One region of the Brevibacillus borstelensis genome, then DNA from elsewhere that is predicted to be linked to it. Evidence: a T-box and tRNA genes for the amino acid it is inferred to sense, from the RefSeq annotation. Region 1 holds a T-box; the other holds one or more tRNA genes.
The links. The T-box of region 1 lies ahead of serS (serine--tRNA ligase). A T-box ahead of a tRNA ligase gene usually reads a tRNA of that ligase, here a tRNA-Ser.

Region 1 (12,755 bases):
GTTTCGGTTGGAATGCCCGTTGCGAGATTCAGCCAGCTGCATACCGAGAATACATCATCGCCCATGTTTCCCACTCGGAACAAACCTCCTTGCTAATTGGTTGAACTTCACTGTTACCAACTCATCCATGGTTGACTGCTCTACGTTGCTTCCCGTATTAACCACCTTTGAAAGCACCACCACCCCATTGAATCGTTATAAGCCAGAAAGCCGGACATCCATGGTAAGAAAACAGAAAAGCCACTCGGATTGATTCCGGGTGGCTTTCCATATTTGCTTACAGTACAAGATTATCATGGGTTTGGGAAAAAGGTTTCTCAGTTCTGTTTCAAAAGTAGATCAAGATTATATCGTCGGTGGGTCGGCTAAAACCGTAGGGAAGCTGCTTTTTATCAAGGAGGAGCAGATGTTTCGCCGAATATCCGACAGGTGGGGCAGTAAAAATTACTGTAAACAGCCCTTCTGATATCAAAACAGAGCGTTGGATTTGATAATCGACAGCAGTTTAAAAGACTCGAACTTTGATTTGTTTCTCCGCTCTTGTTCCCCCATTACAAATCGATTGCTTTGTTAAATCAGCCTTCCGGTGGTTCGCACGCTACCTTCTCGGCAGGTAGGGGAGCATCACGCTCGGAATAATAAATGATTTTGTTAAATAGACCCTCCACTTGCTAACTGACTTCGTGTCCTATACCCTTGTTTATGTCGAAGAAGGGAGGGCAAAATAAATCATGTATGCTCAGGTTGTACGGTACTATCAATTTGGCGATCCCCAAAACGTGTTGAAAGTAGAACAGCGAATTATTGAACCTTTGAAACAAGATGAAATCTTGGTAAAAATGGATGCTCGGCCTATTAATCCTTCTGATTTAATTCCAATTCGTGGTGCATATAGGCATCGAATATGTCTGCCCGCAGTACCAGGATATGAAGGGGTAGGTACCGTTGTAGAAACAGGTCCCTTAGCTTCCTCCACTTTAATAGGGAAACGTGTTCTGCCCTTACGAGGTGAGGGGACATGGCAAGATTACGTCATATCAAGAGCGGTTTTAGCGATTGAGGTTCCTGACCAAATCAACGATGATGCAGCCAGCCGCTTGTACATAAATCCAATAACTGCGTGGGTTATTTACACGGAGACGTTAAAGATTACTTCTGATCAGGTTTTGCTAGTCAATGCCGCTAACTCATCAATTGGCCGTCTATTCATTCAATTATCCTCTCTATTTGGGTTCAGAGTTATCGCGATCATCCGTCATACACGATATGCAGAGGAGTTGCTTAATCTTGGAGCGTGGCATGTAATCGATAGCTCAAGAATGTCTATTTACGATGCAACGATGAGTGTTACAAATGGACAAGGCGCTGATGCCTCTATTGATTCGATCGGTGGTTTAGATGGTTTTGAGTTGGCTCGGTCAACACGTCCCGGGGGGACTTTCTTGGCTTTGGGTCTTTTATCTGGGACTCAAGTAGATTGGGCGAGAATTTCAAAAGAACTTAGCGTTCATCCACAATTATTCTTGTTGCGACACTGGATTCAACAAATTTCCTTGTCTAGATGGCACGACACTTTTGAGAAGGTCATCGAACTTGTACAAAATGGTCAACTTAATTTCACAGCACCTACCGAAAGATTTGCTTTGCATTGCGTAAAAGAAGCAGTGCAGTTTGCTGAAAGCAATAAACGGACCGGAAAAATATTATTAGTTTAAAAGTATTCAATCACTAGCGTTGCATTAATCTTTTCCCATCATTCAAAATACACATAATCTTTGGTATTTGGTTGTCTAGGGAACAAAAAAATCCTTTACACTGGAAAGGTCAGGTAGTTCCTGTCCAAATCCAACGCAAAGGATAGCTCATGGACAAGAATACCCTATTTTCTTCATTTGGTAAATGGGTTGCACCCATCAATATTATGAAACTTCAACAACGAATTGACGAAACGGATCAAGACAAGTACGTGAAGAAGCTGACGACAAAAGCGTATCTTCTCCTATTTTTACATGCCCAACTTCAGCAACGCGAAGGGCTTCGAGCCATTGCTGACGATGTTCTATCAAAGAAATTTCAGCAAGAATTAGGACTGTCATCGATCAGCCCCGCACAGCTTAGTCGAAAAAACAATCGGGTAGAACCTGCTTTGCTTGAAGAAGTTTTTGTCGACCTTGTCCAGCAAATTCAACGCGTTTCTGGAAAAGCCTGCTCTCTTCGAAAACACATAAAGATCATTGATTCCACTACAATTGGATTATGTTTGCAAAAGTATAAGTGGGCAACCTTTCGCGAAACAAAGGCAGGAATCAAAATTCATCTTCGTCTCGTTTTCGCAAGCCAGGAGGATGTCTATCCTGAAAAGATTTCCCTAACTTGTGCCAAATCCAATGACCGCACCCAAATGGAGTCGCTGATTGATGAGATCGGAGCCATGTACGTCTTTGATCGAGGGTACGTGGATTATGAAAAGTTCGATGAGTATACCGATCAGGGCATCTTTTTTGCTTCACGTCTCAAGGATAACGCGGAAACTCGTCATTTGTATACTTTCAAAGTACCACCAGAAAGCTCCGTTTTATCCGACTCCATGATCCTTCTTGGAACGCCACAAAAACGGGTGGATAATGTGTTACGACTGATTGAAACGCATGATTCGAAAGGAAATCGTATTCGAATCATCACCAATCGGTTCGACTTAGAAGCAGAAGAATTGAGCGACATCTACCGTTGGCGCTGGCAAATAGAACTGTTTTTCAAATGGATGAAACAACACGCAAAGATCAAGACGTTCTATGGAACAAGTGAAAATGCGGTCTGGAATCAAGTTTTTCTCGCTCTCATTGCTTACTGCTTGTTGCTTCTTGTAAAGCTGGAAAGAAACAGTCAGCACAGTCTGCTGCAAATCAGTAGATGGCTCAAAGTGTTTCTCTGGCAGACCTTTGAACAATGGATAGGCAGAATGGATTACCAATCCAAACGAACATCCAGAGGGCGACAGAAAAGGAAGTAAGTGTTGTTTGTTGTTGTCGATGTTGTAATAAATGTATAAAACTACCAAATGGATAGTGGCTACCTTTTGCTTGGCTGTTCTCGTTTTTGGTTGTAAAGTTGAAAATGTCATTCAGAATAATTTGACAATAGATGGATTCATTTTTTATGCAACGCTAATGGTATTCAATAAGCGCCCGAAATTTCGACTTTTGCAAAATGTTTGCAAACAGACATTAACAAAAGAATGGCGCGGGTAGCTATCCAGCTGAAACCCGCGCCATTTCTACTTTTCCAATGGCGTCCCCGAGAGGATTCGAACCTCCGACCTACAGTTTAGGAAACTGACGCTCTATCCTGCTGAGCTACGGGGACATATTCGTTTACACTCCTTCTATTATAGGGCGATTTCGCGCATTTTGCAAACGAAGGACCAGAGAGCTTATCCCTGGTCCTTTCCCTTTTTATTTACTTTAATTAAACACCTTAATGGTGAGTAAACTGCTCTTCCTCTGTAGAACCAGTCAATGCCGTCGTCGACGATGTGCCTCCTGCAATTACCTGCGCGACCTCATCAAAATACCCGGTGCCTACCTCCCGCTGGTGGCGCGTAGCCGTGTAGCCGTACGCCTCGCTCGCAAACTCCGCTTGCTGCAGCTCAGAGTAAGCAGCCATGCCGCGGTCGCGATAGCCCCGTGCCAGTTCAAACATGCTGTAGTTGAGGGCGTGGAAGCCGGCCAGCGTGACAAACTGGAACTTGTAGCCCATATCGCCCAGCTCGTTTTGGAAACGGGCGATGTCTGCTTCATCCAGCTTCTTCTTCCAGTTGAAGGACGGCGAGCAGTTGTAAGCCAGCAATTTGCCAGGGTATTTGGCGTGAATCGCTTCGGCAAAACGGCGTGCTTCCTCGAGGTTCGGCTCAGACGTTTCGCACCAGATCAAATCGGCGTATGGAGCATAGCTGAGTCCGCGGGCGATCGCGGCATCGAGTCCGCCTCTCATTCGGAAGAAGCCCTCTGGTGTCCGCTCCCCGGTCAAAAACGGCTTGTCGCTGTCGTCGATGTCACTTGTGATCAAAAACGCTCCGTTTGCATCGGTCCGGGCTACGATCACAGTCGGCACACCCATGACATCTGCCGCGAAACGGGCCGCTACCAGGTTGCGAATGGCCGCCTGTGTCGGGATCAATACCTTGCCGCCCATATGGCCGCATTTTTTCTCTGATGCGAGCTGATCCTCAAAGTGTACACCCGATGCTCCCGCTTCGATCATGCCTTTCATCAGCTCAAAGACGTTGAGCGGTCCGCCAAAGCCGGCTTCCGCATCTGCCACGATGGGTGCAAACCAATAGGTGTCGCCCGTCCCTTCGGACTGTTGGATCTGATCTGCCCGCTGCAGTGCCTGATTGATCCGTTTGACCACCTGCGGGACACTGTTTGCCGGGTACAGGCTCTGGTCCGGGTACATCTGTCCGGCCAGATTGGCGTCGGCGGCTACTTGCCAGCCGCTTAGATAGATGGCTTTCAATCCCGCTTTTACTTGCTGGATCGCCTGATTCCCGGTCAAAGCGCCAAGCGCCTTGATGTGATGCTCCGTGTTGAGCAACTGCCACAGCCGCTCTGCCCCGATCCGGGCAAGCGTATGCTCGATTTGGACCGAGCCCCGCAGTCTGACTACATCTTCCGCCGTATACGGACGCTGCACCCCTTTAAACCGGTCTGTCTTCCAGCTTTCCTCTAATTGTCGAATAGCCTCTTGTTTGTTCATTTCTCCCACTCCCTTTTTTAATCAAGATAGGCATAGCCTGGAACGGTCAAAAACTCGGAAAACTCGTCGGCCGTCACCAGCTGGAGGAACAATTCCCCTGCCAGCTTGTATTTGCCGGTTTCGTACCGTTCCTGGCCGATTTGCTGTTTCAAGGTTTGCAGCTCTTCGCTCAGCCACTGGGTGACCAAAGCAGTCGTAATCTTGCGGCCATCCGGCAAAACACCCCGGCGGTGCTTGATCCATTGCCACACCTGAGCGCGGGAAATTTCCGCTGTTGCGGCGTCTTCCATCAGGTTGTTGATCGGCACGGCGCCATAGCCGCGAAGCCATGCCTCGATGTACTGAATCCCTACCCTGATGTTGGTGCGGACTCCTTCTTCGGTGATCTGGCCTTCCGGTACGGCCAGCAGGTCAGCGGCAGTTACATGGACGTCCTCGCGCTTATACCAGATCTGGTTTGCTTCCGGCATCAGGCGATTAAAGACTTCCATCGCCACCGGAACCAGTCCGGGGTGGGCCACCCAGCTTCCATCGTGTCCGTCGTACGCCTCCCGCTCTTTGTCTGCTTTCACTTTTGCCAGCGCTTCCTCGTTTTTTGCCGGGTCGTTTTTTACCGGAATTTGTGCGGCCATCCCGCCGATGCATGGTGCTCCCCGCCTGTGGCAGGTCTTGACCGCCAGTGTCGTGTACGCCCGCATAAAGGGCACCGTCATAGTCACCGTTGACCGGTCAGGCACAATCACATCGGGCCGGTTCCGCAGCTTTTTGATGTAGCTGAAGATGTAATCCCAGCGGCCGCAGTTTAGCCCTGCACTGTGTTCTCTCAGCTCGTACAGGATTTCTTCCATTTCAAAGGCGGCCAAAATCGTCTCGATCAAAACCGTTGCCTTGATAGTGCCTCGCGGTATGCCCAACTCATCCTGGGCAAAGCAAAAGACGTCGTTCCAGAGCCTCGCTTCCAGATGATTTTCCAGCTTGGGCAGATAAAAATAGGGGCCGCTTCCCGAATCGAGCAATATCCGGGCATTATGGAAGAAATAAAGGCCAAAATCGAACAAGCTGCCGGACATCGGGTTTCCGTGAAGCCTTATGTGCTTTTCATCCAAATGCCAACCGCGCGGCCTTACAATCAGTACGGCTGTTTTCTCCTTGAGGGCGTACTGTTTTCCCTCAGGGCTGGTATAGGAAATCGTTCTCCTTACGGCATCCCGCATGTTGATCTGGCCTTCGATCGTATTGGCCCATGTGGGAGAATTGGCGTCTTCAAAATCAGCCATGAATACCCGAGCTCCGGAATTGCACGCATTGATGACCATTTTTCGGTCTCCGGCAGGACCGGTAATCTCCACTCTCCGGTCCTGGAGATCGGTCGGCAAATCGTTCACTTTCCAATCGCCGTTGCGAATATGGGCTGTTTCAGGCAAAAAATCAGGGAGCTGCCCTGAGTCGATGAACTCCTGCTTCTTTCTGCGCAGCTCCAAGAGCTCACTCCTCCTGCCGCCAAAGGCGCTCTCCAGCTTGATCAGAAACGAGATCGCTTCCGGCGTAAGTATATCGGCGTACTGTGGCGGCATTTCGCCTGTAATCAAAACATCTGCCGGGTACTGATTGGTTTGAATCGCAGTCAATATGATCTCCTCCTCTCCTTGTGCAGGAAACGTTATAATACAGGTAAATTAATCTTTGTGTATTATAGTACAGTAGGTTCAAAAAAAATGGCTTTAATCCAATAGCCCGCTTCCACTGCAATGACTGCAGGAGATACATCCGTCACCATGGCAGTGATGGCATGCTGACCCGTGATCATCGCGCCCGGCGCCGCCGCACTGGGGACAATTCTGCTCACCGTTTCCTTCACAACGATAACAATTCATCGTTAACTCCTCCCATCAACTGTATTAATACAATATTCGTAATGTTTGAAGTTATTATATAACAGTCATTTCTGTTGTGCAACACATTTTCTAAAAATTCCGCCACTCATTTAACTCTTTGTTTTTGCAGACAAAAAAGCAGCTTTCTGTATTAGAACAGAAAACTGCTTTTCTAGATAGCCAGAAATCATTTTGATCTGCATTATTTGGGAGCGATTTTCTCCAGACCACCCATATATGGACGAAGCACTTCCGGAATCAGGATGGTGCCGTCCTCCTGCTGATAGTTCTCCATCAGCGCGGCAACTGTCCGGCCAATCGCCAGTCCCGATCCATTCAATGTGTGCACGAACTCCGGCTTCGATTTGCTGTCGCGGCGGAAACGAATGTTGGCCCGACGCGCCTGGAAATCCTCAAAGTTGGAACAGGACGAAATCTCCCGGTACGTATTGTAGCTCGGAATCCACACTTCCAGGTCGTACTTTTTCGCCGCTGTAAACCCGAGGTCGCCGGTGCACATGCTCATGACACGGTAAGGCAGACCGAGCAGCTGCAGGATCTTCTCCGCATTTTTCACCAGCTTTTCCAGTTCCTCATAGGAATCTTCCGGCTTGACGAACTTCACCATCTCGACCTTGTTGAATTGATGCTGGCGAATCAGTCCGCGCGTATCGCGGCCTGCCGATCCCGCTTCCGAACGGAAACAAGCGCTGTATGCCGCATAGTAGCGAGGCAGCTCTGCACCATCCATGATCTCGTCGCGGTGCATGTTGGTTACCGGCACCTCTGCTGTCGGGATCAGGAAGTAATCTGGTCCTTCCAGCTTGAATGCGTCTTCCTCGAATTTTGGCAATTGACCTGTTCCCGTCATGCTTGTCCGGTTCACGATATACGGCGGCAGAAGCTCTTCATAGCCGTGCTCCGTCGTATGCAGATCGAGCATAAAGTTCATCAGCGCGCGCTCCAGACGGGCACCCAGTCCTTTGTAGAAAACAAATCGGCTGCCGGTCACCTTTGCCGCTGTTTCGAAGTCGATGATGCCCAGTTCTTGACCAAGCTCCCAGTGCGGTTTGGGCTCAAAAGAAAACTTTCTTGGCTCGCCCCACGTCCAGGCAACGACGTTGTCATCCTCCGACGTGCCTACCGGAACGCTCTCATGAGGAAGGTTGGGCAAGCTCAGCAGAATTTGCTCAAGCTGTTCATCGAGCTGGCGCAGTTCTTCGTCCAGCACCTTGATTCGGTCGCTTACTTCCTTCATCTCTGCGATCAGATGGTCAGCGTTCTCTTTGTTGCGCTTCAATACCGCTACCTGTTCGGATACAGTATTTCGTTTGTTCTTCAAGCCTTCCGCTTCCTGGATCAACTGGCGGCGCTTTTCATCCACCTCGGCAAACTGATCCAGTGCAGAAATATCCTCATTGCGATCCGCCAAACGGCGTCTTACTCCGTCTAAATCGTTGCGCAACACTTTTACGTCTAACATAGATACCCCTCCAACATCGTTGATTCTTCTTGCACGCAATGAAAAAACACCCGTCCCCTATGGTAAGGGACGAGTGTTGGTAACCCGCGTTGCCACCCTTGTTGATATATGCCTGCTTCCGTTTCCCGGCATATACCCGCTTGAATCCGCCGTAACGGGGCGGTGCCGGGCAAAGTTGATCCTTTGCCACTCAGAGATGGATTCCCTTGCAGACTGGGTCGGTTTTCACCTGCCACCGACTCTCTGGGCCAAGCGCTTGCAAAGTACTAGTCTCTTCATCGCGTTCCTTGTTTGTTATCTTCTATTGTTAACTGTACTACAGGTTCTATACCTGTGTAAAGATCGTGAAAAAAACCGGCACCATTATCGGTACCGGTTTTGGACATGCATCTTTTACGGACAATCAGCCGCGGTATTCCTTCACCATGTCGACGAAGTATTGATGCAACCGTGCATCCTCCGTCAACTCCGGATGGAATGCTGCCGCCAAATAATGTCCTTGCCGAGCAGCCACGATCTTTTCTTCATACTTGGCAAGTACCTGACCGGCTTCGCCTACTTCCATGATATACGGCGCGCGGATGAAAACGGCTGGATAATCCGCCGCTACTCCTGCGACAGGAAGCTCGACTTCAAAGCTTTCCTTTTGGCGGCCAAAGGCATTGCGCTCCACCTTGATATCCATCAATCCGAGATGGCAGTCGTCTTGGCCGTTTATGCGTTTGGCGAGCAAAATCGCTCCCGCACATGTACCGAATATCGGTTTTCTGGCTTGGCCAAACTCGCGCAGCGCTTCGATAAAACCGTATTTATGCATCAGCTTGCTGATGGTCGTGCTCTCTCCGCCGGGAATGACCAATCCGTCCAGATCTTCAAGCTCGTCCACTTTTTTAACTGCGACTGCTGTCGCACCTGCTGCCTCCAGCATGCGGATATGCTCAGCGACAGCTCCCTGCAAGGAAAGAACGCCAATTTTCATGATCGGTCACCTTACCATCCGCGCTCTTGCATGCGGTCTGCTTCACGCAGCTTGGAGATTTCCAGACCCGGCATAGCTGTACCCAGTCCTTTGGAGACGCGGGCAATCAGTTCATAGTCAGTGTAGTGTGTGGTTGCTTCTACGATCGCGCGAGCAAATTTCTCCGGATTTTCCGATTTGAAAATACCGGAACCTACGAATACGCCATCAGCGCCGAGCTGCATCATCAGAGCCGCATCGGAAGGGGTCGCTACACCGCCTGCTGCGAAGTTGACCACTGGCAGCTTGCCGTTTTTGTGTACGTATTCCAGCAGATCGTAAGGAGCACCGAGGTTTTTCGCTTCTGCCATCAATTCATCGTAGGACATGCTTTGCACTTTGCGAATTTGCGACTGCATGGTGCGCATGTGACGAACAGCTTCCACGATGTTTCCTGTACCTGGTTCACCTTTGGTACGGATCATGGACGCGCCTTCACCGATGCGGCGAAGAGCCTCGCCGAGGTCGCGTGCGCCACAGACAAACGGGACAGTGAATTCTTTTTTATTGATATGGTACATGTCATCAGCAGGAGTCAGGACTTCGCTCTCGTCGAGGTAGTCAACACCCATGGATTCGAGAACGCGAGCTTCGACGAAATGTCCGATCCGAGCTTTTGCCATAACCGGAATCGATACAGCATTCAATACTTCTTCCACGATACCCAGATCAGCCATCCGGGCTACCCCGCCTGCTGCACGAATATCAGACGGTACGCGCTCCAGTGCCATAACGGCAACAGCGCCGGCTGCTTCTGCAATTTTTGCCTGTTCCGCATTGACAACGTCCATGATGACGCCGCCTTTTTGCATTTCCGCCATACCTCTTTTAACGCGGGAAGTTCCTACTTGTACCATTTCTAAGCCCCCTACCCAATTGTCTTGTAATGCCTGCATCACATTGTAATGGCTGTCTTAATATTCACCATTGTAATCCAAGTTTGATTTTGGGTACAACCTTATTTGCCGGTTAAGCTGCTGAAAATATTGCTAAAGAACTGGATGATGCTGCGGAAGAACAGGCGGATCCAGCTGCCTTCCTCGACTTCTTGTCCAGCTACGAGGTCGACTCCAGCCTTGGCCATGTCCTCTGGCTGCAGGTAGTCGGTTTCTTTTGTTCCCTCTTCTACAAAGGCTACCTTTCCGATTACCTGATCTTTTTTCAATGGAGCAGTGAGCTCCTGGAACGTGACGGTTGGGGTGAATTTGCTCTCTGACCCGATTTTTGTCAGAGTCATTACCGCATTGCTTGTAACTGCCGGCACAGTCAGCTCCACGCCGTTTTTCACAGGAGCGGTTTCATACCCCTTGATTGGCACGCCTTTGTCGAGTTGTTTGGTTAGCTTGAAGTTGCTGAAGCCGTAATCAAGCAGTTTTTTCGTTTCGACAAAACGCTTGGTTATTTCTGCGTTTTTACCCCCAGCTCCCATTACAACACTGATGACACGCATATTGTCTCGTACTGCTGTACCTGTAAAGCAATAACCCGCAGCGGCAGTATACCCTGTCTTTAAACCGTCTACACCTTCATAATAGTTGGGAAGGCCGGGAAGCATCCAGTTGTAGTTTGCCTTTTTTATTTCATTTGGCATACCTGCCCGGAATGTTAAACGAGGAATTTTTGCTATTTCCAGTGCTTCTGGGAAGTCCCGGATCAACGCTCTAGCCAAAATAGCCGAATCCCGTGCAGACATCAGGTTTTCTTTTTGGTCGCTTTGAATGGAGTAGGGACCTAATTCATCAGCCGGCAATCCTGTTGAAGTTAGAAACTTTGTGTTCTTCATCCCCAGTTCTTGGGCTTTTTTATTCATCATAGCTACAAAGTTTTGTTCACTGCCTGCTATTTTTTCAGCCAGCAAGACAGTTGCATCATTTGCTGACAACACCGCCATTGCCTTATACAGTTCTTTTACGGTATGTGATTCGCCCAAATTTAAGTAAACACCCGACGAATCTGACATTTTAGCAATAAAAAACGCATATTCACTTACCGGAACTTTCTCGTCCCAGGTAATCTTTTTTTGTTTTACCGCTTCATTGACCAGATACTCCGTCATCATTTTACTCATGCTGGCAGGTGGCAGTGGTTGGTCAGGGTTGAGGCTATATAATACCTTACCTGTAGAAACCTCCACTAAAATCGCCGAACTGGCAACCAACTGCAAGTCAGCCTGCGGGGCAGCTCCTGCATTTGCTGTCATGGAACCCCACGCAGTGATAAAAACAGCGACAGAAAGGAACAGACCCGTCAATCGCTTCGTCCATGTTCTCGGTTTCATTTGAATCTCTCACCCTCCCACTTCTGTCGGTCTTGGCCACTAAAGGCACGGACACACATTTGTAAGTGTACCATAGAAAGCAACCCCACTTGAAGCTTGTTTCCACTAGTTTCCCGGTAGGAATGGCTAGAAAAAAACCCCTTTCGCAAACGGAAAGGGGTTTTTGATTCGATAGTCCTACGAAATAGAGTAGTTTGGCGCTTCTTTCGTAATTTGAACATCGTGCGGATGACTCTCGCGCAAACCAGCTCCGGTAATCCGGATGAACCGGGAATTGTCGATGAGCTCCTGAATGTTTTTCGTACCACAGTAGCCCATACCTGCGCGGAGGCCACCGATCAGTTGATAGACGACATCGGCCAATGGTCCTTTGTAAGGTACGCGGCCTTCGATACCCTCAGGAACGAGCTTTTGCGCGTTTTCCTGGAAGTAGCGATCCTTGCTGCCGGCTTTCATCGCACCGATGGAGCCCATGCCGCGGTATACCTTGAAGCGGCGGCCTTGGAAGATCTCGAATTCGCCCGGGCTTTCTTCTGTTCCGGCAAACAGGCTGCCGATCATGATCGCTGATGCGCCTGCACCGATTGCTTTTGGCAAATCACCGGAGTATTTAATCCCGCCATCGGCAATAATTGGAATATTGTATTCCCTGGCTACGCGGGCGCAGTCGTAAATGGCTGTAATTTGCGGTACCCCAATCCCCGCCACAACGCGCGTCGTACAGATTGATCCGGGTCCGATCCCTACTTTTACGACAGACGCACCGGCTTCGATCAAATCGCGAGTGGCTTCGCCAGTGGCTACGTTACCGGCTACGATGGTGAGATCCGGGTATGCTTGTCTCAGTTTTTTCACTGCGTTGCTGACGTTGATGTGGTGTCCGTGCGCTGTATCCACGACCAGAACGTCAACGCCCGCCTTCACCAATGCTTCTGCGCGTTCGAAAGTATCGGCGGATACACCTACAGCCGCGCCGCACAGCAGACGTCCCTGCTGGTCTTTGGCTGCATTTGGGTACTGAATCGCTTTTTCGATGTCCTTGATGGTGATCAGGCCCTTTAGCACATTATGCTCGTCCACCAACGGGAGCTTCTCGATCTTGTATTTTTGCAAAATGGCTTCAGCCTGCTGCAGGGTAGTCCCTACTGGAGCTGTCACCAGATTTTCCTTCGTCATTACATCTTTAATCGGAATCGAAAAGTCATGAACGAAACGAAGGTCGCGGTTGGTAAGAATTCCGACCAGATGATTTTGGCTGTCGACAATAGGAACCCCGGAGATGCGGTACTTGCCCATCAACGCGTCCGCGTCTGCGACGGTGTGCTCCGAACTGAGGGAAAACGGGTT
Region 2 (17,438 bases), 2.1 Mb from region 1:
CCCTCACTGCCTGCAAAAAAGAATCGCCGAAAGCCGGATGAACCATTCGTATGCTCTCCACCAGATGTAACAGAAAAACGGGCAGCTCGCCATCCTTCTCGCCAATCCGATACCAGCACGCCTCTTTGTTGCCATGATCAAAAAATGCAGCCACTGCTGTCGTTTTTCCGTACCCCGCACCTCCATGGATCACAGACAGAGCTTTGTGCTTCATCAGCCTGAGCTTCCTCGCCAATGACAATCTGTGAAACACGTAAGGCCCCAGTCTCGGAGGGGTTATCCTGGTCAGGCTCACCCTGGATGCATTCATCGTTCGTACACTCCTCACCGATCACATCATCCAAGATATAGTTCCATGAGCCTGGCCAAAATCCTCCCTCCCGTCCATGACAAAAGCCACCCGGCGGTCAGGTGGTCTTTTACGTCCAAATCATTCATCGTGTGTCAATCAACCAGATTGAACCCTTTTGTCGTATAGCCGATGTCGTTTAACAGCGTTTGGAATTCGTCTTCTGGAACACGTTCTCCCCGTACGACGCGCTGGTGGATGTCAGCAATGCGCTGATAAACAGCCGGATTGGTTGAAACGTACATGATGTTGTAGCGTGTCTGCGCCTGGAGTCTGCTGCGCATCACTCCCGCTACACGCTGCTGGAGGCGGTCCGTATGCCCGTTATCGATACGTGCAGGCTTGCCCGGCGTATAGAGCACCGATGGCGTAGGATCAATACTGTCGGGTTTCGTTGCACCATCAGGAAGCACCCCGATCAACAAATTATCCTTATACGCAAGTACCTTGATGTCGACGACACCCGGAATTCTTTCCGCTTGTGCCTCCAGAGTCCGGACGAGATCCGGCTCGCGGTGATGCCTGTTCTTTTGGACAAGCATCGCAGCCGGTCCCTTGTCTGTACCGACGTTGTCATTTTTTATATTGATCCCGTAAGCATCATACTTGGCAGGCTCTCCGTGATAGTCTTCTCCGCCTTGTTCCTTATTCGGTGTACAGCCTGACCCGACGACTCCGGCAAGCAACAGTGCACAAAGCGCTGAACCCCATCGTTTCAAAGAAAAACACCTCCTCACTCCCTAGTGTGAGGAGCCGGAGGTATTCTTACTCGATGAGAAAACTGCTTCTTTTTTCTAATTCAGGATGACGAATGTTCCTTCCACGGTCTGCTTTTCATCGCCTTTTTCAGCTAGTAGCGTATATTCTTCAGCCGTTATCTTCTCCGTCCATTCAAACAAAAATGTCCCGTCTGATTGGATCTGGACTTCGTAGCTCGCATCAATCAGCTTTCCTTCTTTGCTGCCAGCAGGCTTTTGTGCAACCGGATTTTACTCCTGCTTCCTTTCCGGCGATGTGACCAGGCTGGCTGGCGCTTTACCCTCTTCTGCTTTGTCTTTGATCAGAACGGTCTGGTTACTTCCATCCCAATTCACGTCGTAGGATAGAGCTTCGGCAATGAAGCGAACCGGAACCATCGTCCGCTGGTTGACGATTTGGGCGGGCACATCCAAGCTGATGATCTCGCCGTTACGCTTTGCAATCTTCCGGGAAACAATCAGTTTAATTTGGGCGTCACCCTTTTGAATCAAACCCGTTCTTGTCTGACTGTTCCAGTCTACGTCAAAGCCTAAGCCTTCCGCGATCGGACGAAGCGGTACCAGTGCCCGGCTGTCTTTGATCAGCGGTTTTTGATCGGGGAACGCGATCGGCTTGTGATTATATTCTAAGCTCCATGGCGGTATTCGGGCCACATGGAGATGCTTCCCACACGTGATAGGTGACTTCTTGCCTCCGACTTCTTTCCTATTTTCAAATTGTTACAAAAATGAAACCAATTTGCTACAAAAACACGCTACAATGAACATACATCGACGACATTTTTCCCGAAAGAGGCCGAAGCTATGAAACGATTTATCCCCTTCCTCATTCTTGTCCTGATTTTAACCCTCATTCCTCCTGGTGGAAGCTTTGCGAACACTTCTGCGGTTCTGCTCGGAAGCGACGTGCTATTCGACCAATTTCACCATGTCATCAAAGGAAAAAAAGTCGGCCTTGTCACAAATCAAACAGGTGTAAGCAGTCAAGGAATCAGCACGATCGACCTGCTTCGCCGGGACAAATCGGTGACACTGGCGGCTTTGTACACACCGGAGCACGGTCTGGACGGGAAAACACCGGCCGGCAAATACGTTGCCTCCTACCAGCATCCCGTCTACGGCATTCCTGTCTACAGCCTCTATGGTTCGACAAGAAAGCCCACAAAGCAAATGCTCGCTGGCATTGATCTTTTGCTGGTCGACTTGCAGGATATTGGAGCCCGTACCTATACGTACATATCCACTCTCCAATACTGCATGACGGCGGCAAAGGAGCAGGGCAAACCGATCATCGTACTGGACCGGCCCAATCCTGTTGGCGGAACCATTGTCGAAGGGCCCGTTCTGGAATCTGCCTACCGCTCATTTGTCGGTGTGGACACCCTCCCGATGGCACACGGGATGACAATCGGCGAGCTGGCGCAATTTTTCAACCGCAACATCGACGCAAACCTGACCGTTATCCCCATGAAAGGTTATACGCGTCAAATGCTGTTCCAGGATACCGGACTGCACTGGATTCCGAGCTCTCCGCGAATACCGGATCTGGCTGCTGTATTCGGTTATATGGCAACCGGCCTGGGAGAAGGAACCGGAATCGTCCAGGCTGACAATTTCCGCTGGATCGGCGGCGAAGGGATCGATTCGGGCAAATACGCTGATCTGTTAAACGGAGCGCTGCTGCCTGGTGTCGTTTTTCTCCCCGAGAAGAAAGATTCAAAAGGCGGCGTCCGGCTCCAGATCACCAATCCTCATCTGTTCAATCCGGCCAAAACGGGGATTTACGCTTTGGCCTACGCTCATCAATTGAATCATTTCAAGGTTCCGAAGAGCGGAAAGACAAAAGTGATGTTTGATCTGGTGATGGGAACAAACAAAATCGGCCAGTACCTGGAGCAGGGGCTGTCCCCCAAACAGATTGAGGAGAAGTATGCAAAAGATCTGGAAGCATTTCGCAAGCTTCGCAGCAACTATTTGATCTACAATGACCAGCCTTACGTTCCTGTTCAGCCCATTCAATCAAAGAAGGGCATTTCACAGGCAAAACCTGCTGCTCCCGGCAAGCCAGGTCCAGCCAGCTCACAATCGCAGACGAAGCCGACAGCCCAGACGAAGCCAGCCGCGCAAACGCCTTTGCCGAACCAATCAAACAACAGCACTGCGACAGCAACGCCAACTCCAGGGTCTGGCGGATCGGCAGGACTGCCCGAGTCTAAACAACCGTCTGTGGCGGGACAACCGAAGCCGGTGGCAAAACCCGCCGTACCTTCAGTTCCGTCAACCGACCAGACGCCAGCTAAGCCGGGCGGCAGTCAGACGCAGGAAAAAGTGGCGTATCTGACATTTGATGACGGTCCTTCTCCAATTACAACTGAGGTGCTGGACATCCTCAAGGCCCATGACGTCAAGGCGACCTTTTTCGTCGTAGGGAAAAGCGTGCCGGGACACGAAGCGATCTTGAAACGGGCGATTGCCGAAGGGCATGTCGTAGGAGGACACACATACTCCCACAACTATCGCACGATTTATAAAGATCTCTCCTCCTTTTTCGCCGATCTGGAAAAAGGCAATCAACTGATCGAAAAGGCAACAGGAATCAAGCCGACTGTCTTTCGGTACCCAGGCGGCAGCACCAATACCGTCAGCAAGACCTACCAGAACGCAGCGCTCTACAATAACCAGCATACGGTGATGAGTGCCATCAAAACGGAGGCTGCCAAACGCGGCTATACGTTTATTGACTGGAATATCACAAACGGGGATGCCCGCAGCAGCAAGTATACGCCAGAAACGGCCTTGGCAAATATAAAGGCGCAGGTAAGAAATCAGAAAGAAATTGTCGTACTGATGCACGACGCCGCGACCAAGAGCGCAACGGCCAAGTCCCTTCCAGCCGTAATCCAGTTCCTCAAAGAACATGGTTACCGCTTTGAAACAATCCATGCAGAGAAATCCACAGTAGCCACTGTGAAATAATGGCGACTCGACAACCAACTCATTCGTGAGTTGGTTGTTTTTATTCCGGCAACAATATCATTGACGATCATCTACATGGGGAGGAACATCTGGTGAGCTACACCTGCTACTATTGTGAGCACGAATCCGAAACGGCACATCTCATCACGTTCTTTCAAGGGACAGAGGAAAAGAACGAGCTGCTTTGCAGTTCCTGCTACGCTGATTGGCTCGAAGGCCTGAAAGTAGAACCGTAAAATCATGGGAAAAACCGCCTGATCGATCAAGCGGTTTTTTCGCATTCTTTATCCGTTTTGACAAGGCTGCCTTTTTTAGCTCTGCTGCGAGGCCAGACTCTCGTACTTTGCCCGCAGTTCCCGTTTTAGTATTTTTCCGCTTGGATTGCGCGGGAGGTTTTCTGCCAGGACGATATGCTTCGGAGCTTTAAACGCAGACAGTCTGGCTTTGCAAAAGTCAAGCAGCTCTTTGGCAGTCAAGGCTTCTCCCGCTTTGGGAACGACGACTGCGGCGACCGCCTCGATCCAGTATGGATCAGGGATTCCGATCACGGCTACTTCAGAAACAAGCGGGTGCTGGTAGATCACCTCTTCTACCTCCCTGCTTGCGACGTTTTCTCCACCCGATTTGATCATATCCTTTTTTCGGTCAACGACAGTAATATATCCTTCCTCGTCCATGACGCCGAGGTCACCGCTGTGGAACCAGCCTCCCTGAAAGGCTGCGGACGTTTTTTCTTCATCGCGGAAGTACCCCAGCATAGCATGGCTGGTTCGGTGTACGATCTCCCCCACCGTACCGCGGGGCACATCCTGGCCGGAATCGTCGACAATCCTCGTTTCCACATTCAGAGACGGTCTGCCGGCGGAGCCAGCTTTGCGGATTTGATCCGCGGGCTTTAGGACAGTAGCGAGCGGGGCTACCTCTGTCTGGCCGTAAAAATTCCAGAACTGCGCGTTCGGGAGCCTCCGCCCCAGCTCTTTCAAGATTTCGACAGGCATGATTGCTGCTCCGTAGTAGCATTTTTTTAATGAAGACAAGTCCCGCTCCGCAAATTCAGGAGAACGGAGCAGGGCGATCCAGACGGTCGGGGGGCAAAAGAGCTGTGTCGCCTTGTACTCCTCGACAGTTTTCAGCAGGAGCGCAGGCTGTGCCTGCTCCAAAATAATTCCGCTCGCACCGAGGTAGACGTACGGCCCCAGGAAGCAATGCAGCTGGGCGCTATGGAAAAGCGGGAGAGCGTGGATAGCGACATCGTCTTCGGTCATTCCACCGTCGATAATCGTACTGACGTATTCTGTCAGCACACTCTTATGCGTCAGCATGACTCCTTTTGGCCTGGATTCCGTCCCGCTGGTGTAGAGAATATGCACAACATCGTCATCCTCCAGTTCCAGCTCCGGCTCCTCTGTACTCGATTGGGCGAGCTGCGTACGGAAATGGCCCCAGTCATTTGCCTGCTCTGTTTTTTCGGAGATCGAGCATCTCAGGACCGGAGAACAGCCTGATCGGCGAATCGCCTCGTCGGCGACTGGATGGAATTCCTGGGAGGCAAAGATCGCTTTCACATCGGCATGTCCCAGAATAAAGGCCACGTCGTCAGCGTTCAGCATGTAATTGATCGGGACCATAATCACTCCCGCCCTGGCGAGGGCAAAGTTGAGAATGACAAAATCCATTGAATTGCGGGAGAGCACAGCTGCCCTGTCTCCCTTTTGCAGTCCAGACGCCAAAATCATATGCGCTGCCTGATTGGCCAGGATGTCCAGTTGTTCGTATGTAAGCGCCTCGTTCCCAAAGCGCAATGCAATCTTCTGCGGAAATCTGCCTCGGCTTCTGCGCAAAATATCTCCCAGCGTATTCCTTCTCGCCCGCTGAATATCTTTCATGGACATCCCTCCGTCATTTTTCCTGCCTCTATTATACAATGAATATTCAGAAAAATAGAATCATTATTCTTTCCCGATATATCCATGCAATGTAAAAAACCCCTGACTCGAAATCAGTCAGGGAGAAGAACTCAAGGTTATGAGGTTGTATCTATAGTATAGTATATATTCGAGTATATACTCAACCGGGATATATTAGTAAACGGAAACAAGCCGCACCTTGGACAAATTCTTTTTGCCCGAGCGCGACAACTCCCGCTTTCCATATTTGCATGGTTTCAATCCGGTCCGTTAACCTGCCTACTCCAATCAAAAAAAATGCGGCGACCCGATCTGCATTAGTAAGTCGCCGCAGCCCCCAAGAAGTTTAGTCTGAGTGCTTACCTACAGAATATATCAAAGGGTACATACCATGCGATATGAAGTCGATGGCTACGGAAGAAAGTTTTGGTTTTTGCCATAAATGTATCGCAAAAATTTCAAAATTGCCTATGTTCCATTGATACATGCCCTTTAACTCGATAGAATAAGTGGAGACTGGTTCTTTACTCACTGGAGGTGTTCCCCTTGCTAAAAACGCCCCTTGGCCGTCTTCGTTTTATCGGCCTCATCGAAGGAATTTCGTACCTCGTCCTGCTTGGAATTGCCATGCCACTGAAATATTTTCTGGAGATGCCAAAAGCTGTGACGATTGCCGGTTCCTTGCATGGCGTGTTTTTCGTATTGTTCATGCTGGCACTCGCCCATGTCTTTTTCGCAAACCGGTGGTCGATCCTGCGGGCGCTCGGCGCGTTTGTCGCGTCTTTGATCCCGTTTGGAAATTTTGTTCTCGATGCGCAATTGAAAAAAGAAGAAGCTTCCATGAAGCGATCATAAAGGAAACCGCTTGACGACCTTCTCCCGTCAAGCGGTTTTGAATAGATGGGGTATCTGAAAAAAAGAAAAAACAGGTGCAAGACCTGTTCGCAGTGCTTTCTTATGGCGGAGGGAGAGGGATTCGAACCCCCGTGACGTTGCCGCCTAACGGTTTTCAAGACCGCCCCGTTATGACCACTTCGGTATCCCTCCGCATGGTTGAACAAGTTATACTATAACATACTCATTCCCCTGAAAGCAACCGTTTTTTACAAAAACGAGCTTCCTCCAAACGGGGAAGCTCGTTTCCTGTACCGGCCTCAAAACAGCTGTCAATTGCCTTTGACAGCAGCTTTCTCTTCCTGAAACCTATCGCTTCACGACAACCAGCTTTAACTCCGTTAGCTCTTCGATCGCGTATTTGATTCCTTCCCGGCCCATGCCGCTTTCCTTGACACCGCCGTAAGGCATATGGTCGACGCGGAAGGTCGGGATATCGTTAATCATGACGCCGCCAACATGCAGCTCATCTGCCGCTTTCAGTGCGAGTGACAGGTTTTGCGTGTAGAGTCCGGCTTGAAGGCCGAAACGAGAATCGTTTACGAACTCAATCGCCTCCTCTACAGAGTCCACCGGATTGATCAGGACGACCGGTCCGAATACCTCCTGGCAAGACAGTTTGGCGTCTGCCGGAACTCCTGTCAATACGGTAGGCTGCAGCACCCGTCCATCTGCTTTTCCTCCGCATTCTACCCTGGCGCCTCTCTCCCTGGCTTCCTCGATCCAGGCCAAGGCCCGATCCGTTTCCTTCGGAGAAATCATCGCGGAGTAGTCTGCTTCCTCGGACAGAGAGTCGCCGCCGACCAGCTTTTTGGTCTCCGCCACAAAGCGCTCCACGAATGTCTCGTATTCATCCCTGACCACATAAATCCGCTGTACGGAGATGCATACCTGTCCGGAGTACGCAAATGCGCCAAAAATACAGCGCGGGATGACCTCGTCGAGATTTACCCCTTTATCGATGATGACGGCAGAATTGGAGCCCAGCTCCAACGTAACCCGCTTGAGTCCGGCCCGATTGCGGATGTCGATGCCGACAGCCGGGCTGCCGGTAAAGGTCAGTGCTTTCACCCTCGGGTCTGTCACGAGGAGATCGCCTACTGTTGCTCCGCTGCCGGTCACAACATTTAGTGCTCCCGCTGGCACTCCGGCCTGCTCGGCAACCTCCGCCAGAAAATATGCGGAGAGAGGCGTCTGGGATGCCGGCTTGAGCACGACGGTGTTCCCTGCAGCCAATGCCGGACCAACTTTATGGGCGACCAGATTCATCGGGAAATTGAAAGGAGTGATCGCGCCAATCACGCCCAAAGGCTCACGCACGGTGTATGCAAGGCGCCCTTCTCCTCCGATGGCGGCATCCAGCGGCAGTGTTTCGCCGTGAATCCTTTTTGCTTCCTCCGCAGCGAATTTGTAAGTCTGTATTGTACGGATCACTTCGCCGCGAGCGGTTTTGATCGGCTTGCCTGCCTCCAGCGCAATAATTTTGGCAGCCTCCTCCAGCCGTTCGTCCATGATGAATGAAATTTTCTCCAGGATAGCCGCACGCTGATAAGCAGGCATGCGCCGCATTACCATCGAAGCCTCCTGAGCTGCGGAAATCGCCTTTTCTACCAGTTCGGCGTCAGCCTGCGCGATTTCCGCTATCTGTTCCCCGCTGTAGGGAGCGTAGAGCGGCGCGTAGTTTTTGGCCTCCACCCACTGCCCGCCAATGTAGCACGCTTTTTTCATCCATCCAGCCTCCCTCTCATCGACTCTCCTATGAGTTTTCCCGATATACGTCTTTCAGTCCGCGCTATTCTAGCCATTCCTTTATGCTTGTGAAGGCGTACACAGTTCCTCTAACACTTTCTCCATCACACCCAAACCTTCCTCCAATTGTTCGTCGTCAATCACGAGCGGAGAGAGAATCCGGATGACATTGCTGTAAAGACCGGCCGTGAGTACGACCAACCCGCGCTGGCAGCAGGCTTGCGCAATTTTTGCCGTCAATTCCTTGTCTGGCTCTTTGCCTGATTTGTCTTTGACGATTTCGATAGCACACATCGCTCCAATGCCGCGCGCATCTCCTACCTGTTCAAAGCGTTGCTTGAAGCCTTCGAAGCACTGCAAAATCCTGGTTCCGATCTGGTTGGCTCTGTCCATGAAGCCTTCCTGCTCCATCATTTCGATCACCTTCAGAGCGGCGATACACCCGAGCGGACTGCCTCCATATGTTCCGCCGATCTCCCCTGGATTGGGAGCATCCATGATCTCAGCCCGGCCAGTAACTGCACTGATCGGCAGCCCGGCCCCAAGCGATTTGGACATGACAATCAAATCAGGCTCTACGCCGAAATGCTCCATCGCAAACATTTTGCCTGTGCGGCCAAAACCCGTCTGGACTTCATCGGCGATGAACAGGATGCCGTGCTTCTCGCAGATTGCTTTTACCCCTTGGACAAAACGCTTGGACGGTACCACGAATCCGCCCTCGCCCTGAACTGGCTCCATAATGACGGCCGCGACTTCATCCGCAGGCACTTCACCCAGGAAGAAGTCTTCGAAGCGTCTCAGCACTTGTTCGTCGCATTCTTCCGGAGTCGTTCCCGGCATTGCACGGTAGTAGTACGGATAGCTCATCTTATACACATCGGGAGCAAACGGGCCGAACTGGTATTTGTACGGACGCACTTTGCTCGTAAGTGACATCGCCAGCAAGGTACGGCCATGGAAGCCGCGTTCAAACGAAATAATCGCTTTTCGCCCCGTGTACTTTCTGGCGATTTTGACCGCATTTTCCACAGCTTCCGCACCGCTGTTAAGGAAGAATGTTTTCTTTGCATGCGTCCCTGGCGTGATTCTGTTCAAAGTCTCGGCCAGTTTGACGTACGGCTCGTACATCATGACGTGAAAGCAGGTATGGATATACTGATCAAGCTGTTCCTTCAGGGCTTCCACCACCGCAGGCGGGCAGTGGCCGGCATTGATCGTCCCGATGGCTCCGGCAAAATCGATAAACGTATTTCCGTCGACATCAGTCAGAAGCGCTCCTTCCGCCTTCTGGACAAAGGTCGGCAAGGTGTTGAACGGACCGCGCGGCACATGGCTTTCCTTTCGTGCCAGAAGCTCCTGAGCCTTTGGTCCCGGAATCTGTGTTTTGATCTGAATGTACTTTGTAGTCGTCGAATCCATTTTTGATCTGCTCCCTTCATCCCTTTTCTCTTTATCAAGACCACATCATTTTGTTTCGTAGCCGCACCACTCCATAAGCGTCAGGGCAAATATCTCCGCGCAGCGGAATACTTCATCCAGCTCGACGGATTCATTCGGATAATGGGCGACTGCCGTTGTACCCGGGCCTACGATAATCGCAGGAGTATCGGCCAAGGTTGTCAGCAGCCCGCCATCCGTTCCCCATGGCGATGCCTCCACGACCGCCCGCTCACCGGTTACCTTGAGGAATTGATCCTGCAAAATCTCCATCAATGGATGATCTTCACCCACGTCACCAGGCACCCAGCGGGCCCCGAACCACTCCAATTCAACCGGATGCTCCGCGAACCACGGGTCGTCATGGGCAAGCGCTGCGAGAGCTTCTTCCATTTCTCGTTTCGCAGCTTCCATCTTCTCGCCCGGGGCTACCCCCATCCGTCCCTCCAGCTTGACGAGATCGGCTACGGAAGACGGCCATTTTCCACCCTCAATCACGCCGAGGTTGATCGGGATCGGGATCGGCAGCTTTGCGTAAAGCGGGTCGACGATTCGATCATTGCGCTCTTTTTCCAGCTTGCTGATCGCGGTGACGACCTGCATGCTTTTCTCGATGGCGCTGACTCCTTCGTAGCGTGTGCCTCCGTGTGCAGAGCGGCCTTTCACCGTCAATCTGAACCACATCGAGCCTTGCTGCTTGGGGAAGATCTTCATGTTGGTCGGCTCCGGAATCAATGCCGCATCCGCTTTGTATCCGCGTAGGATTGCAGCGAGTGTCCCCGCTCCGCCGCTCTCCTCCTCCACGACGCTTTGAAAGATGACGTCTCCCTTCAGCCGGATGCCCAGCGCTTGCAGGACCTGAATCGCCAGCAGCGAGGAGAGGTTGCCGCCCTTCATGTCGGTGGAGCCGCGCCCGTACAGTTTCCCCTCCTCGATCTCGCCGCTAAACGGATCGTGTGACCATTGCGCAGGGTCTCCGGCAGGCACCACGTCCACGTGTCCGTTCAAGATGATCGAGCGGCCGCCGCCGGTTCCCTTCCAGACGCCGACGACATTCGGACTGCCTGAAAATTCGCTTCTCGGCGATACAAAATAGGGATGCTTCAGCAGCTCCTCTCCTCCCATCACCCAAAGATCCACTTCCATTCCCATGGCGTGCAGTCTTTGCGCGATTTTTTCCTGGATGGAACGCTCTTCTCCCTGAACACTCGGCTCGCGAACCCACTCCTGCAGAAGTTGCGTTGCGGCAGCCCGTTCCTTCTCGATCTGCTCCCGTATCAGCGCTTGCCAGTTTGTCATCGGTATCCTCCTTTATCGGAAAACTCTGACCTCTTCGTCCATTTTCAGTTCCGCTTCTGTGGCTCCGATCACGTCCGCCACCGTATAGGGGTGCATGACTTCTTTCAAATACAAGCCATCCTCCCGAACCTCCATCACTGCCATATCGGTGATGATCAGATGGGCTGCGCCTACGGCAGTCAAAGGGAGGGAGCATTCACGCACAATCTTCGACCTCCCGTTTTTGTCCAGATGCGTCGTCAACACCATGACCTTCTTTGCCTTCTGCGCCAGCTCCATCGCGCCGCCCATGCCGGGCACGCGCTTCCCGGGCACGATCCAGTTGGCGATGTCTCCGCGCTCGCTGACCTCCAGAACGCCGAGAATGGTCATGTCCAGCAGACCCCTGCGAATGATGGCAAAAGCGGTGGCGCTGTCAAAAAAGGAAGCGCCGGTCGCCAGTGTGACGGGAAAGCCGCCGGCATTGCACAGCATCGGATTTTCTTCTCCCGGAGCGGGGCTCGGACCCGTGCCGAGGATGCCGTTTTCCGCGTGAAACAGAACCTTTTTGTCCTTTGGAATGAAGTCTGCAACCAACGTGGGAATGCCGATTCCCAGATTGATGATCATGCCGTCCTCGATCTCCTGCGCCGCTCTCCGCGCGATCTTCTCACGAAAGCTTTCCGTTTCTTTTACTTCTCCCACGCCCATTGCCAGTTCACCCCCTCGCTTTTCACGATGTAGTTGACGAAGACGCCAGGTGTGACGATCTCTTCCGGATCAAGCGCTCCGATCTCCACGATTTCGTCAGCTTCGACGATCGTGATATCGCCCGCCATTGCTACCAATGGATTGAAATTGCGGGCACTGGTGTCGTAGACGAGATTGCCGAAGCGGTCCGCCTTTTTCGCATGTACGATGGCTACCTGCGCAGTCAAGGGCGTTTCAAGCAAATATTCCTTGCCCCCCACCAACACCTTTTCCTTGCCTTTTTCCGCAATGGTGCCGATGCCGATATCGGATAAAATTCCGCCCAGACCCACTCCGCCAGCGCGTACACGCTCTGCGAGGATGCCCTGCGGACAAAATTCCACCTCCAGCTCTCCAGCAGTCATTTGCGCCCCGGCATTCGGATTGGAGCCGATATGCGAAGCGATCACTTTCTTGACCCGCCGCTCTGTCACCAGCTTTCCTACGCCGATATGTGGGAATGCCGTATCGTTGCTGATCAGCGTGATGTCTTTGATTCCTTTGTCGAGAATGCCCTGGATCAGGGTAGGTGGATTGCCTACCCCGCCAAAGCCTCCCGCTATCAGCGTCATTCCGTCATGAAAATGGGCGAGTGCTTCTTCGACTGTGATTACCTTGTCAAACTGGTTCGCCATGTGTCCTCCTCCCCTGGATCAGGTCAGTTGCATTTCCTGTCTCATTTCTTCCTGTACACGCTGAACGGACTTTTTCAGCAAGTCTACAAGCTCGTCAATTTCCTCTGTCGTAATCGTCAGCGGCGGCGAAAGGATGACCGAGTCGCCCGCTACGCCTTCCAATCCTCCTGTCGCCGGATAGACGAGCAGGCCGTTTTCGAACGCCCGGGAAATGACCCGCGCTGCAACTCCCCTGGAAAGCGGGAACGGCTCCTTGGTCCGTTTGTCTTTGACGAACTCCAGACCGCACAACAGCCCGAGACCGCGCGCTTCTCCGATAAGCGGAGACTCGTCCGCCAGCTCCCGCAGTTTTCTGAGCAGGTAGGCTCCCTGTACAGCTGCCTTCTCGACCAGGTTGTGCGCTTCCACGTAGCGAAGCACGGCGAGCGAAACGGCTGCGGACTGCGGGTTCGCGCTGTACGTGTGTCCGGCCATGATCAGACCGGAGCCGCGTGTAATCGTATCGATGATCTTTTCCGTGGCCATCGCTGCTGCCATCGGCGTGTAGCCCGCGCTCATCCCCTTGCCGAGCGTTATCAGGTCAGGCTTGACGCTCCAGTGGTCAATCCCGAACTTCTCGCCCGTCCTTCCCACCCCCGTCATGACCTCGTCGGCAATAAACAGGACGTCGTATTTGTCGCAAATCTCCCGAATGCGCTGGAAGTAGCCGTCAGGAGGCACGACAGCGCCGCCAGAAGCGCCGATGACCGGTTCGGCGATAAAAGCCGCTACCTGCTCCGGACCGACCCGCAAAATGGCCGTCTCCAGCTCATCAGCACAAAGCCTCGCGTACTGCTCCAGGGACATGCCATCCGGTCTGCGGTACGGATACGGCGGCGAGATGGCCGGATAATCAGCCAACAGCGGAACGAACCGCTTGCGGCGCAGCACATGCCCGGACATCGACAGCGCCCCCATCGTAATGCCGTGATAGCTCATCCAGCGGGAGATCATTCTCGTCTTCGACGGTCTTCCCTGCTCCTGCCAGTATTGAATCGCGATCTTCTGCGCCGTCTCCGTCGCCTCGGAGCCGCTGTTGACGAAAAAGCTCCAATTGAGCTCGCCCGGAGCCCATTCGGCAAGCTTGGCGCCCAGCTCTTCGACTGCCTCGCTGCTAAAGTGCGAACGGTACGCAAAAGAGACCTTGCGTGCTTGCTCCGCCATCGCTTCGGCAATTTCCTCGACGCCGTGGCCGATGCTGGCCGTTACCGCACCGGAACAACCATCGATGTATCGTTTGCCCGACGTATCGTACAGGTAAATCCCTTTGCCATGGGAAACCCGGGGATACTCTTTGCCAAGCTCAGGCTTTATGACATAACTTCTCTGCATGCTAGCCACCTCTCCTTCTCTCTTCCCTTATCGTAGCGAATGAGCATGACGGTGCCATTCGACTGCCTGGAAGAAAAAGCGTGACAAAGAGACGGAATGTTTTATACATTTTGTATAAGAGATTCGTAGGGGGTTCGAAAAAAATGACGATCACCATACGCGAAGCGCTGCAGCTCCCTGACATGGTTCAAACTCGTTTGGTCGGTGGCGCAGAGGGCTTGGACAATCCCATCCGCTGGGTGACAATTGTAGAGGTATTGGAGGACGTAGGACGTCTGCAGGAAGGCGAGTTTTTGATCACGACCGGCTTTGGTCTGGCCGAAGACGCGAAGCGCAGGGCCTCCCTCATCCCGGCGCTGGCCAAGCAAAAACTTAGCGGCATCGCCTTTCATACCGGCTTTTATTTGCGGGAAATCCCTGTTGATTTGATCGAGATGGCCGACCGCCACCACCTGCCGCTTATCGAAATTCCCGTTGAAATGAACTTTTCAACGATTACCAAAGCAATCCTACAACCTATCGTCAATCGGCAATTCGAAACGCTCGCCTATTCGCAAGCCATACACCGTCAGATGATTGAAGCCGCCCTCTCCAAAGGCGGACTCCGGGCAATCGTGGAGAAGCTGGCGTCACTGACAGGCGGCCGCGTTTCTTTGACAGACGCGCTCGGATTCAAGGTTTACGGCAATCACGAAGGGGACGCTGGACAGCAGGCCGATCGAAGCGGCAAGGACCAGGAAAAAGAGCAGATCCATACGGTTGAAATTCGGGCCCATCGCGAGAAGTTCGGGACACTGCGATTGGCCAAGCCGAGGGAAGAGTGGAAAGATCTGGATGATGTAGCGCTGCAGCATGCCGCTACGCTTTGCGCGATGGAATATATCAAAGAAAACGCGGTAGCAGCGACGGAATGGAGACTAAAAGGAGATTTCGTGGAAGAACTGCTCAGCGGCACAGAACTGGCTCCTGCCGAACTGGAGAGCCGCTGCCGCATGCTCGGCTATCCGTTGTCCGGTGCTCACTTTGTCGCGGCCGTGCAGGTAGAGGCCTCTGTCGACCGCTCTTCCTTTGAGCTTCATCAGGCCTGCATAACACTCATGAAGCGATTGTTTGACTCGCACAATCGCCCCTATCTGCTGCGGGAGAGACCACACTCTTTGTTTTTCATCATGCCGCATGACCAGACCAGTCTTGCTTTGCTGGAACAGTTCGCTGCCCGTTGGGACAGGCTTCATCGCGAGCACGACCTGCGAATTGGACTGAGCTCCCCACGCGGACGCCTGACCGAACTGGACGAAGCCGTGCAAGAAGCGCTCTTTGCCCTGCAGGCCTACCCGCTGCTGGTGCGTTCTCCCGCTCTGCTGTCGTACCAGCAGATGCAAGGCTATCAGTTTCTCTTTCCGTACCATCACAAAGCCGAAATGCTTGAGGCGATCTGGAAGCCGTTTCTGGAGCCTCTGCTGCGCTACGATCAGAAGCATAAGCAGCAGCTCCTCGAGACGCTGGACATGTACCTTATGCATAACGGAAATGGTTTACAAACGTCTCAGGCTCTATATATTCACCGGCACACGCTCACATACCGGCTGGCGCAAATCAGAGAGAAAACAGGCTGTGATTTGGACGACGCCCACCAGCGATGGCAGCTGCAACTGGCGCTGATGGCGCGCCGGCTGCAGGAACAGCTCTTTCCGCCGGAGTAAGGAACGCGGAAAGGCTACTCCCGGGTCGGGCGCAACGATTTCACCCATATATTCATGTCTTCATAGCCGGAAAAGATCGTACAGTTGTTTATCAAACGGCCTCGATAAGCATAGCCGTGTTTTGCCGCTGTAATATTCATTCCAGCCGATTGGGCGCGGGTCAGGGTGTACAAGTAATAAATGCCCTGCCCGTTCATCTTTTCTTCCAGCGCCGTAAAGATCGGCTGAAGCAGCCCTTTCCCCGCGTGGTCCGGATGCGTGGCACAGTCCGTCAATTCCGCCGAACCGAAACGCTCTGTCACTTCCGCCGAGGCCGCACAGGCGATCCGTCCATCATGCTCAGCGACGATATAGTAGGTTGATTCCCTCATCGTCTTTCGAACGTATTCTGGATCATCCATGGGGGTCGGATAAGTAGCAAACACCGTCTTATACAGACTGGCAAGCTCCTCGGCATCTTCTTCGGTTGCCTCGCGCAAGCTGTACCCTACCGGCAGCGTTTTTGTCTCCGGGCGCTTGGACAAGCTGAGCTGCAGGATCTCCTCCTCGGCAAGATGGTGCATGGAGGTGGCCCGCTCCTCTGTCAAAAAGCTGGCGAGCATGTACGCGTTTTCTCCCTGAAAAAAACCGTCGATCACTCCTTCCTGGCGGTAGCCGAGTGAAAGCCAGGCCGGCACATCCTTTCGTTTTGCGTACACAATCAACTTTGTCGCTTCAGACTGTTGGGCGCATTCGATCATTTTCCCGTGCAAGTCAGTAATGGCTTCCGGGTCATAAACATGTACTTTCACCCGTTTGTTCCGGTGATCAATAACCAGATCTCCTGTTGAAATCATCGCAGACACATCAAGCATGACTAACCGCCCCTCCCGTTGTTTCTCTTGCTGCTATTGTATCATGTCGCTCAGATCATTCATCCTCCAGACTGTACAAAACTGCGTAGGTATTTGGCGAGTGCCAATCACGACAGGCAGACATAGGATAAAGTACGCTAGACTGCCGAGAGGAGAGAATCAGATGAGCTGCAGCCGGAACAACAACAGTACCCTTATACTGGTCCTGTTCATTTTGCTCGTTATCGTGCTTTGCTCATGTACGTAAATACCATTGCGCCCCTCTCTTCTGGTAGTAGCGAGGGGCGCAATACATATGTATGTAATAGGACCACTTGTGCAGGACCGAACGGAAGGAGGAAGCTCTCTTGACACCACTGATCTACGCTCACCGCGGTGCTTCCGGCCGCTATCCGGAAAATACGATGGAGGCTTTTCGCGCCGCTGTGCGACGTCGCGCAGACGGGATTGAGCTGGATGTTCAGTTGAGCAAGGATGACAAGGTGGTCGTGATTCATGACCACCACCTCGAGAGGACCACCAACGGACGTGGAACCGTGCGGCAGCATACATGGGAAGAGCTGAAAAAATTTCGCGCTGACAAGGCCGTTCCATCACGCCAAAAGCACATCCGAATCCCTACTTTGCGCGAGGTGCTCCACACATTTGCCCCGACGAAACTGCGTTTTTGCATCGAGCTCAAAAACTTCTTCTTTGCCCAACCCCAACTGGAGGAATACGTGATCGGGCTGATCCGACAATACGATTTGACGAGCCGCACAGTTATCTCCTCTT

Region 2: it encodes a tRNA-Ser, which carries the amino acid that the T-box ahead of serS (serine--tRNA ligase) is inferred to sense. The anticodon was not compared.

Annotation. Positions count from the first base shown of each region.
Region 1 covers NZ_CP144922.1:218,391-231,145, forward strand. Annotated here, with positions in the region: gene V5G20_RS01245 (hypothetical protein) at 1-65, opposite strand, end outside; gene V5G20_RS01250 (zinc-dependent alcohol dehydrogenase family protein) at 732-1,715, shown strand; gene V5G20_RS01255 (IS4 family transposase) at 1,865-3,010, shown strand; tRNA gene V5G20_RS01260 (tRNA-Arg) at 3,287-3,363, opposite strand; gene aceA (isocitrate lyase) at 3,475-4,755, opposite strand; gene aceB (malate synthase A) at 4,773-6,383, opposite strand; gene V5G20_RS01275 (hypothetical protein) at 6,446-6,601, opposite strand; gene serS (serine--tRNA ligase) at 6,832-8,112, opposite strand; T-box leader at 8,175-8,400, opposite strand; gene pdxT (pyridoxal 5'-phosphate synthase glutaminase subunit PdxT) at 8,516-9,094, opposite strand; gene pdxS (pyridoxal 5'-phosphate synthase lyase subunit PdxS) at 9,103-9,987, opposite strand; gene V5G20_RS01295 (D-alanyl-D-alanine carboxypeptidase family protein) at 10,089-11,408, opposite strand; gene guaB (IMP dehydrogenase) at 11,586-12,755, opposite strand, start outside.
Region 2 covers NZ_CP144922.1:3,671,745-3,689,182, forward strand. Annotated here, with positions in the region: gene V5G20_RS17530 (BTAD domain-containing putative transcriptional regulator) at 1-214, opposite strand, end outside; gene V5G20_RS17535 (YhcN/YlaJ family sporulation lipoprotein) at 445-1,068, opposite strand; gene V5G20_RS17540 (copper amine oxidase N-terminal domain-containing protein) at 1,339-1,761, opposite strand; gene V5G20_RS17545 (exo-beta-N-acetylmuramidase NamZ domain-containing protein) at 1,912-4,083, shown strand; gene V5G20_RS17550 (hypothetical protein) at 4,176-4,319, shown strand; gene V5G20_RS17555 (acyl-CoA synthetase) at 4,395-5,969, opposite strand; gene V5G20_RS17560 (DUF3817 domain-containing protein) at 6,537-6,845, shown strand; tRNA gene V5G20_RS17565 (tRNA-Ser) at 6,949-7,037, opposite strand; gene V5G20_RS17570 (aldehyde dehydrogenase family protein) at 7,194-8,612, opposite strand; gene gabT (4-aminobutyrate--2-oxoglutarate transaminase) at 8,694-10,055, opposite strand; gene V5G20_RS17580 (peptidase) at 10,101-11,372, opposite strand; gene V5G20_RS17585 (3-oxoacid CoA-transferase subunit B) at 11,385-12,062, opposite strand; gene V5G20_RS17590 (3-oxoacid CoA-transferase subunit A) at 12,044-12,736, opposite strand; gene V5G20_RS17595 (aspartate aminotransferase family protein) at 12,755-14,107, opposite strand; gene V5G20_RS17600 (PucR family transcriptional regulator) at 14,251-15,810, shown strand; gene ablB (putative beta-lysine N-acetyltransferase) at 15,825-16,664, opposite strand; gene V5G20_RS17610 (glycerophosphodiester phosphodiesterase) at 17,012-17,438, shown strand, end outside.